4 regions of the Pseudoalteromonas sp. SG44-5 genome follow, and region 3 is predicted to be linked to each of the others. Evidence: predicted binding sites of a transcription regulator. Region 3 holds the regulator's gene; each other region holds the start of a gene.

Region 1 (2,212 bases), on a different contig from region 3:
TGCGATTGCAGCACTTATAGCATCGCTGTCGTGGCCATCAACACCGCTAATTACATGCCAACCGTACGCTTTAAAGCGAGCTGGCGTATCATCGGTAAACCAACCTTCTACTTCGCCATCGATTGAAATGCCGTTGTCATCCCAAAATGCAACAAGTTTACCTAGGCCTAATGTGCCTGCAAGTGAACCAGCTTCATGAGAAATACCTTCCATTAAGCAGCCGTCGCCCATAAATGCATAGGTAAAGTGATCAACAATATCGTGACCTTCACGGTTAAACTGTGCAGCTAGCGCTTTTTCGGCAATTGCCATACCTACTGCGTTAGTGATCCCTTGACCTAACGGGCCGGTAGTAGTTTCGATTCCTGGTGCATAACCGTACTCTGGGTGACCAGGTGTTTTTGAATGCATTTGACGGAAGTTTTTAATTTCGTCTAACGGTAAATCATAACCCGTTAAATGTAATAAAGAATAAATAAGCATTGAACCGTGGCCGTTCGATAATATAAAGCGATCTCGGTCAGCCCACTCTGGGTTTGTTGGGTTATGTTTTAGATAATCGCGCCATAATACTTCTGCGATATCTGCCATGCCCATAGGGGCTCCAGGATGACCAGATTTGGCCTTTTGTACTGCGTCCATTGACAAGACACGAATAGCATTTGCAAGTTCTTTGCGAGATGGCATGAATTCTCCTACCTTAATATATTTTTGCGCGGGTATTTATGTATTCGATTATGCCGCCGTATAACTTGGCGACTAGTGTTTAGTCCATTCTTACTTATTGTAGGGGCGGTGTGCAATTAAAAACCCATAATAATAGGTCATTATGAATATTTTTTGAGACCGAAAAGTTATTAAATATTTTATTTAGACGTCTAGGCGTAAAAACACTATGCAAGGTGTTTTGTTTTCGATAAAATACGCCCCTTAATTTTTAAGCGCTAATACCGACGTTTGTGAAGCGCAATATTTGTGAGCAGAAATACAATGGCAAAACATTTATTTACTTCTGAATCTGTTTCTGAAGGTCATCCGGATAAAATCGCCGATCAAATCTCTGATGCGGTACTTGATGCTATCCTTGAGCAAGATTCTCATGCCCGAGTTGCGTGTGAAACTTACGTAAAAACCGGTATGGTTATGGTTGGTGGTGAAATCACTACTAGCGCATGGGTTGATATCGAAGAAATTACACGTAAAACAATTCGCGACATTGGCTACACTAATTCAGATATGGGTTTTGATGCAGATTCATGTGCAATTTTAAACACTATTGGTAAACAGTCTCCTGACATTAACCAAGGTGTTGACCGTACTAGCCCAGAAGAGCAAGGCGCTGGCGATCAAGGCTTAATGTTTGGTTACGCATGTAACGAAACTGAAGTACTAATGCCTGCTCCTATTACCTACTCACACCGTTTAGTGCAGCGCCAAGCACAGGTTCGTAAAAGCGGCGAGCTTAACTGGTTACGCCCAGATGCAAAATCACAAGTTACGTTTGCATACGAAAACGGCAAGCCAGTAGGTATTGATGCTGTTGTACTTTCTACACAGCACAGCGAAGATATTTCACAAAAAGATTTAATCGAAGCGGTGATGGAAACTATCATCAAGCCGGTACTTCCTGCTGAGCTAATTACTAGCGCGACTAAGTTTTTTATTAACCCAACAGGTCGCTTTGTAATTGGCGGACCAATGGGCGATTGTGGCTTAACCGGTCGTAAAATCATTGTAGATACCTACGGCGGCATGGCTCGTCACGGTGGCGGTGCTTTCTCTGGTAAAGATCCATCAAAAGTTGACCGTAGTGCTGCCTATGCTGCACGTTATGTTGCTAAAAACATTGTTGCTGCTGGCCTTGCTGATAAGTGTGAGCTACAAGTATCGTACGCTATTGGTATTGCAGAGCCTACGTCTATAAGCGTAGAAACCTTTGGTACCAGCAAACTAGAAGAAAGCCGTTTAATTGAGCTTATTCGTGAGCACTTTGACTTGCGCCCTTACGGTTTAATTAAAATGCTTGATTTAGAGCGCCCTATCTACCTTCCAACGGCGGCTTACGGCCACTTTGGTCGTGAAGAGTTCCCTTGGGAGCGTACTGATAAAGCAGAAGCACTTCGCGCTGCTGCTGGTCTTTAAGCCAACATACTATTAAAAATATAAACGGCCCTTTTAAGGGTCGTTTTTATATCTAAAGCTTATTATTCAA
Region 2 (2,212 bases), on a different contig from region 3:
GGATTATAGCTAAACATTTGGCTGGCAATTTGTTTATCTACCACTAGCTCTTGGTATAAATCTGAGTTGTTTGAAAAATAAAGCTGCGAGAGTAAATCAAGCGCAGCTCTGTCTTTTTTAGCCGGCTCCCACGCAGTGCCTTTATACGATACTAATAACCAATGCCCTGGTAAGCCTGGGTTTTGTTGATGACTATATTTTGGCGCTTGCTGTGTTGGCTCTGCTTTAATGTCGGCAACATAGTCACCCTTTTTCCACGCACCCCAGTGTTTTTTAACCATAGCCATAGTGGCTTTTGGGTCTACATCACCCACAATTACAAGTGATACATATTCGGGCTTATAAAATTTGGCAAAAAATTCTTTACCATAAGCCATTTGATCAGGCATGGCTTCTATGTCTTTAAAAAAGCCCATAGTGGTGTGTTTATAAGTGTGTTGCTCAAAGGCCTCTTCGCGTACTGCGCTAAGTAATTTACGCACTGGGCTGGCATTATTTTTTAAGTACTCGCCTTTTACCGTTTGCGCTTCGGTTCTAAATTGCTCTTCGGTATAGGTTAAATTTTGAAAAATATCAGCTTCAAGTTCAAGTACTTTATCAAGATGCTGCTTTGAAAAGTTTAAATGATAGTTAGTGTAATCGTTGGTGGTGTAAGCGCGGTTATCAACGCCAGAATTTTTTAAAATACTTGAATACACAGCCTCAGGAAATTTTTCAGAGCCTTTAAACATCATGTGTTCAAAAAAATGCGCAAAGCCCGTTTTACCCGCTTGCGTTTCATTACGTGATCCTACCGATACAGGAATTTGCAACGAGACTACATCAGGGTAATCGGTTTTAACCACCATAACGCGCAAGCCATTTTCAAGCTCTTCTAGTAAGTAGTCTTGTGAAAAAACGCCCTCGCCCGTAGTGTTTGTTTGTTGTTGTGTTACTGCTTGGCTCGTTTGATTTTGTTCAATAGCGCAACCCGACAGTGCCAGCGATACCGCTAAACTGGTTGCTAAAAATTTAAATTTCATTGTTTTTCCTTTTATAGCAATCAATTTTAATCGCTAAACGTTGAGCTAGTTTAATAAAAAGTACCATCTGATTATGCCGCAAAGCCGCCAATAATAAGAGCCTAAAGCGTTGTTATTATGTAAACAACTGTATCAAATTTACTAATTGGTAACGAGCTTGTATGAATAAACCTCACTACGATTGAAAAACTTTCATTAAATAAAGCTATCTAGCCATCTAAATGGCTGCTATATTAATTCCATCGTAACAAACTAAGCTGGAATGAGGATTATGGCTTTATCACTTCAAGAGAAAATAGAAGATAGCAATCAAGGCGTATACCTTATTGGTACTACGCCGCCAAAAATTGGTACCGATAAAGCGCAACTAAAAACCATTGCAGAAAAGCTATTGGGTCGCCTACACGAAATTGAATACGACGGCGTAATAATTTACGACATTCAAGACGAAAGCAGCCGTACTAATCAAGCGCGTCCGTTTCCATTTAGGCAAACTGTCGATCCACGTGAATACAGCAACCTATTACGTGGCTTATCGCACCTTGATGTAATTACCTATAAAAGTGTGGCGCAACGCAGTGCGAACGAGTTTAAAGATTGGCTAAGTGAAACTAAAAACGACTACGATTTAAAAAATATTGTTTTAGTAGGTAGCCCATCATCGATAGGCGATATAAAACTAAGCCTACCAGATGCGTATAAAACGCTGGCAGAGCAATCTGATGACTTCTTTTTAGGCGGCGTTACTATTGCAGAGCGTCATTCTAATAAACGTAATGAACACGAGCGCCTAATAGAAAAAACCGCTCAAGGCTGTAAGTTCTTTATTTCGCAAGCGGTTTACGACGCACAAGCAACAATAGAGTTAATAACTAGCTATGCACGTAGTTGTAAAGCACAAGGGCTTGAGCCTAAGCGCCTTATTTTAACTTTTACTCCGTGCGGCGGCGAAAAAACCTTAGAGTTTATGCAATGGTTGGGGATCTCAGTGCCAGAGGCCACTAAATGGCGCATGCTTGATGCGAACAATACGCTGAGTGAATCGGTACGTATTTGCCGCGAAAATCTCGATTTAATACTTAAAAGCTGTGCGCATTTAAACGTGCCGCTGGGCTTAAATATAGAAAGCTTAACTAACCGTAAAGAAGAAATTGACGCATCAATTAACTTATACCGCTTATTAAAAGCCA
Region 3 (2,212 bases):
ATTGAAGATGCAGTTATTGTATGTTTAGGTGCCGGCGCTGCAGCGATTGCTTGTATGGAGTTATTAATTAAGTGTGGTGCACTGCGTGAACATATTTATATGCTTGATCGTAAAGGTGTTATTCACACTCGCCGTGATGATTTAAACGAGTACAAACAGTTATTTGCTAACAATACCGATAAGCGTACATTACAAGATGTAATTGAAGATGCTGACGTATTTGTTGGTGTGTCGGGCCCTAACTTATTATCGGCCGATGATTTAAAATTAATGGCAGCAAAGCCAGTCGTATTTGCTTGTTCGAACCCAGATCCAGAGATTGATCCGGCACTGGCACACGGCGCACGAAGCGATTTAATTATGGCAACAGGGCGCTCAGATTACCCTAACCAAGTTAATAACGTGTTGTGTTTTCCGTTTATTTTCCGTGGTGCACTTGATGTGCGTGCTAGTGAAATTAACGATGAAATGAAAATTGCAGCAGTTGAAGCTATTCGTAGTATTGCCAAAGAGCCGGTTCCACCAGAAGTACTAAAAGCTGCCGGTGTCGATAAGCTAGCGTTTGGTGCAGAGTATATTATTCCTAAGCCTATGGACCCGCGTTTATTGCCGCGTATTGCTAAAGCAGTTGCATTAGCAGCCATTGCTTCAGGCGTAGCGCAAATAGAGCTGCCAGCAAACTATATGGAATAAGCAGCATTATGTTGCTCGGTATTAAGTTACTTCAGTGTAATTTATAGCCATAAAAAAACCTCAGCATGGCTGAGGTTTTTTTGTTTAAAAGCCGCTGTTTAGTCTTCGTTTAAAACAGGAACTTCTAAGCCCATTTCTTGCATTATTTTTTTCACTTCTTCAGGCACTTTTTCGGCGTTATCTTTACGTAAATCATCATCGTTAGGTAACGGTTGCCCAGTAAACGCATGCAAAAATGCTTCACATAATAGCTCGCTATTAGTTGCATGGCGTAAGTTATTAATTTGCCTACGGGTGCGTTCATCGGTTAGTACTTTTAATACATTTAGCGGGATCGAAACGGTGATCTTTTTAACTTGCTCTGATTTTTTCCCGTGTTCTGCGTATGGGTGAATATACTCGCCATTCCATTTTGCCATAAGATGTATCGTTGCCTCAGATTATTAATTGCTCACCCTACTAAAAAATAGCGCGAATATGCGTGAAATTCTATCGATTTAAACAAATTAGTCAAATACTTGTTGCACAGATGGCTAGGTGTTTAAATGTTTTGACTTCTTAAGTTGAATGAATTACTGTTTTAGACGTCTAAACATCTAAATAAAGCAGGTAATAAATATGAGTGAAAAAAATAAAGCGACAATTGCAGTTCGCAGTGGTGTCGATGCTGATAAGCACCATGGCGCGGTTGTGCCTCCGCTGTATTTATCAACCACTTATTCGTTTGCCGACTTTGATACAAAACGTCAATATGACTATGGCCGCAGTGGTAATCCAAATCGTGATACTTTAGCCCAAGCACTCAGCGAACTCGAAGGTGGTGCTCGCGGCATTATTACTGCAACAGGAATGGCTGCCGTACATTTAGCCACTCAGCTGCTTAATAGTGACGATACGTTAGTGATCCCCCATGATTGTTATGGCGGCAGCTATCGCTTATTTACCTCATTACAAAAGCGCGGCCTATTAAAACTCGAAGTGTTAGATTTAACTAAACCAGAAAGTTTGCAGCAAATTTTAGTAATCAAACCTAAGTTAATTTGGATAGAAACCCCTAGTAACCCTATTTTACGTTTAACTGATATTAAAGCAGTAACCGATATTGCGAAACAATGCGGTGCTTTGGTAGCCGCAGATAACACTTTTTTATCGCCTGCATTACAAAACCCGATTAAATTTGGCGTTGATATTGTGGTGCACTCAACCACTAAGTACATAAATGGCCACTCAGACGTGGTTGGCGGTGCGGTTATTGCTGCAACTGACGAACTAGGTGAAGAACTGGCTTGGTGGGCAAATAATATTGGTATAACGGGGGCACCGTTTGATAGTTACTTAACTTTGCGTGGCTTGCGTACTTTAAATGTACGCTTACGGCAGCATCAAGAAAATGCCTTAGCTATTGCTAAGTACCTTGAAAGCTCAAAATTTGTTAGCCAAGTATATTACCCGGGGCTAGAGTCGCATCCACAACATGAATTGGCTAAAGCACAGCAACTTGGTTTTGGTGGCATGGTTA
Region 4 (2,212 bases), on a different contig from region 3:
TTATCTAGGAAGTAACGGTCATGCGTTACCGCCACAACTGTGCCTTCGTAATCGTGTAAGAAGCGCTCTAACCAGGCAACCGACTCAGCGTCTAAGTGGTTAGTTGGCTCATCGAGAATAAGCATGTCTGGTTTTTCAAGTAACAGTCGGCATATAGCAACACGGCGGCGTTCACCACCCGAAAGGTGCTCAATTTTAGCATCCCACTCAGGTAAACGTAGTGCATCGGCAGCGCGCTCTAAAACGTTGTCTATGTTGTGACCATCGTGCGCTTGAATAACCGCTTCAAGCTCGCCTTGCTCTTTTGCAAGTGCGTCAAAGTCAGCGTCTTCCATGGCGTATTCGTTATACACTTCGTCAAGGCGTTTAAGCGCGTATTTAACTTCGCCAACAGCTTGCTCAACGATTTCGCGTACGGTTTTGCTTTCGTCTAAAACAGGTTCTTGCGGTAAGTAACCAATTTTAGTGCCTGGTTGTGGAAAGGCATCACCTTCAAAGTCTTGGTCAACACCGGCCATAATACGTAGCAATGTTGATTTACCAGAGCCGTTTAAACCAAGCACACCAATTTTAGCGCCCGGGAAAAAGTGTAACGAGATGTCTTTTAAGATAGTGCGCTTAGGTGGCACAACCTTAGAAACTCGACTCATCGAGAATATAAATTTATCAGGTAAAACCATGGAAAAAACCTTCAAATAATAATAAAAATTACAATGCTCTATTGTAGTGGTTGACGGGTGAGGCAGTCAACGAATGGCCAATTTTAAACCGACAAACAAACTATAAAGTGCGCAAAAACGATTATAAAATAGGATGAAAAAATTTCATTTGGATATTTAGACATCTATACATCTATTGGTTGATATTTTTTCTTATCTGTTCATAATAAGTTTTCGGTTTTGATGAATAGGAGTAAAAGGATGCCAATTACAGTAAAAGACGAGCTACCAGCTATTGCTCGCCTGCGCCAAGAAAACGTATTTGTAATGCCACAAACTCGTGCAAAAACGCAAGAAATTCGCCCCATGCGTTTGGCTATTCTTAATTTAATGCCTAATAAAGTTGAAACCGAAGTACAGTTTATTCGTTTGCTTGCCAATTCGCCCTTGCAAGTAAATGTAGAACTACTGCGTCTAGACACTCATCGCAGTAGCAGTAATTCAGAGCAGCACCTAGACACCTTTTATCGTTATTTTTCAGAAGTAAAAAACAATAACTACGATGCATTAATAGTTACCGGCGCGCCGCTAGCGCATTTAGAGTACCAGGATGTAGCTTACTGGGATGAGTTTACCGCAATTTTAGATTGGGCTGAGCAGCATGTTACGTCTACACTTTTTTCGTGTTGGGCAGCGCATGCAGCGCTTTATCATCATTATAAAATAAAGCGCGATTTAAAAACCGATAAACTGTGTGGCGTATTTACGCACCAATGTTATTTTGAACATGGGGCGTTAACGCGCGGCTTTGACGACACCTTTTTAGTACCGCATTCGCGTTATGGCCATGTAGATGTAAATAAAATAAATGCTTGCAATGAACTAGTCGTGCTAGCGGGTTCTAAGAAAGTAGGTGCTTACTTAGTTAAAAATAAGTCGGGCAGCCAAGTGTTTATTACCGGCCACCCAGAGTATGACGCCGACTCGTTAAAAGCTGAATACCAACGCGATTGCGAAAAAAGCGACAATGCGCCCAAACCCGAAAATTACTTTCCAGATGATGATGCAACTAAACAACCTTCAAAAACGTGGCAAAGCCATGCTTTTTTACTTTTTTCGAACTGGTTAAATTATTACGTGTACCAAACTACACCCTATGATATTAATTTAGTTAGCCAAGACGTAAGGACTAACAACTATGCCGAATAACCCTCTTAATAATGACCAAAATAAGCACGACGAACTAAGTGCAGCGTTAAAAGAGCGAATTTTAATTTTAGACGGCGCTATGGGCACTATGATCCAAGCACACCAATTAGAAGAGCAAGACTATCGCGGTGAGCGCTTTAAAGATTGGCATGTACTTATTCGCGGTAATAACGATTTACTAAGCCTTACGCAGCCTAAAATAATTACCGATATTCATCGTAGCTTTTTAGCTGCCGGTGCCGATATTATCGAAACCAATACCTTTAACTCCACCACCATTTCGATGGAAGATTACGACATGGCTAATCTAAGCCGTGAAATAAACCTAGAGTCGGCAAAATTGG

What was found. Region 3 encodes MetJ, which represses methionine synthesis genes. Its sites were predicted from a motif close to TAGACGTCTAGACGTCTA; they were not measured.
Positions count from the first base shown of each region.
Region 1: a site for MetJ is predicted at 872-889, ahead of metK (methionine adenosyltransferase). Genes of this name have one in related genera too.
Region 2: a site for MetJ is predicted at 1,233-1,250, ahead of H5079_RS07020 (methylenetetrahydrofolate reductase). Genes of this name have one in related genera too.
Region 4: a site for MetJ is predicted at 838-855, ahead of metA (homoserine O-succinyltransferase). Genes of this name have one in related genera too.

Region 1 covers NZ_JACJES010000004.1:45,721-47,932, forward strand. Annotated here, with positions in the region: gene tkt (transketolase) at 1-687, opposite strand, end outside; gene metK (methionine adenosyltransferase) at 991-2,142, shown strand.
Region 2 covers NZ_JACJES010000004.1:79,326-81,537, forward strand. Annotated here, with positions in the region: gene H5079_RS07015 (pitrilysin family protein) at 1-1,022, opposite strand, end outside; gene H5079_RS07020 (methylenetetrahydrofolate reductase) at 1,294-2,212, shown strand, end outside.
Region 3 covers NZ_JACJES010000005.1:68,106-70,317, forward strand. Annotated here, with positions in the region: gene H5079_RS08000 (malic enzyme-like NAD(P)-binding protein) at 1-693, shown strand, start outside; gene metJ (met regulon transcriptional regulator MetJ) at 792-1,112, opposite strand; gene metB (cystathionine gamma-synthase) at 1,312-2,212, shown strand, end outside.
Region 4 covers NZ_JACJES010000027.1:22,482-24,693, forward strand. Annotated here, with positions in the region: gene ettA (energy-dependent translational throttle protein EttA) at 1-680, opposite strand, end outside; gene metA (homoserine O-succinyltransferase) at 921-1,868, shown strand; gene H5079_RS16650 (homocysteine S-methyltransferase family protein) at 1,858-2,212, shown strand, end outside.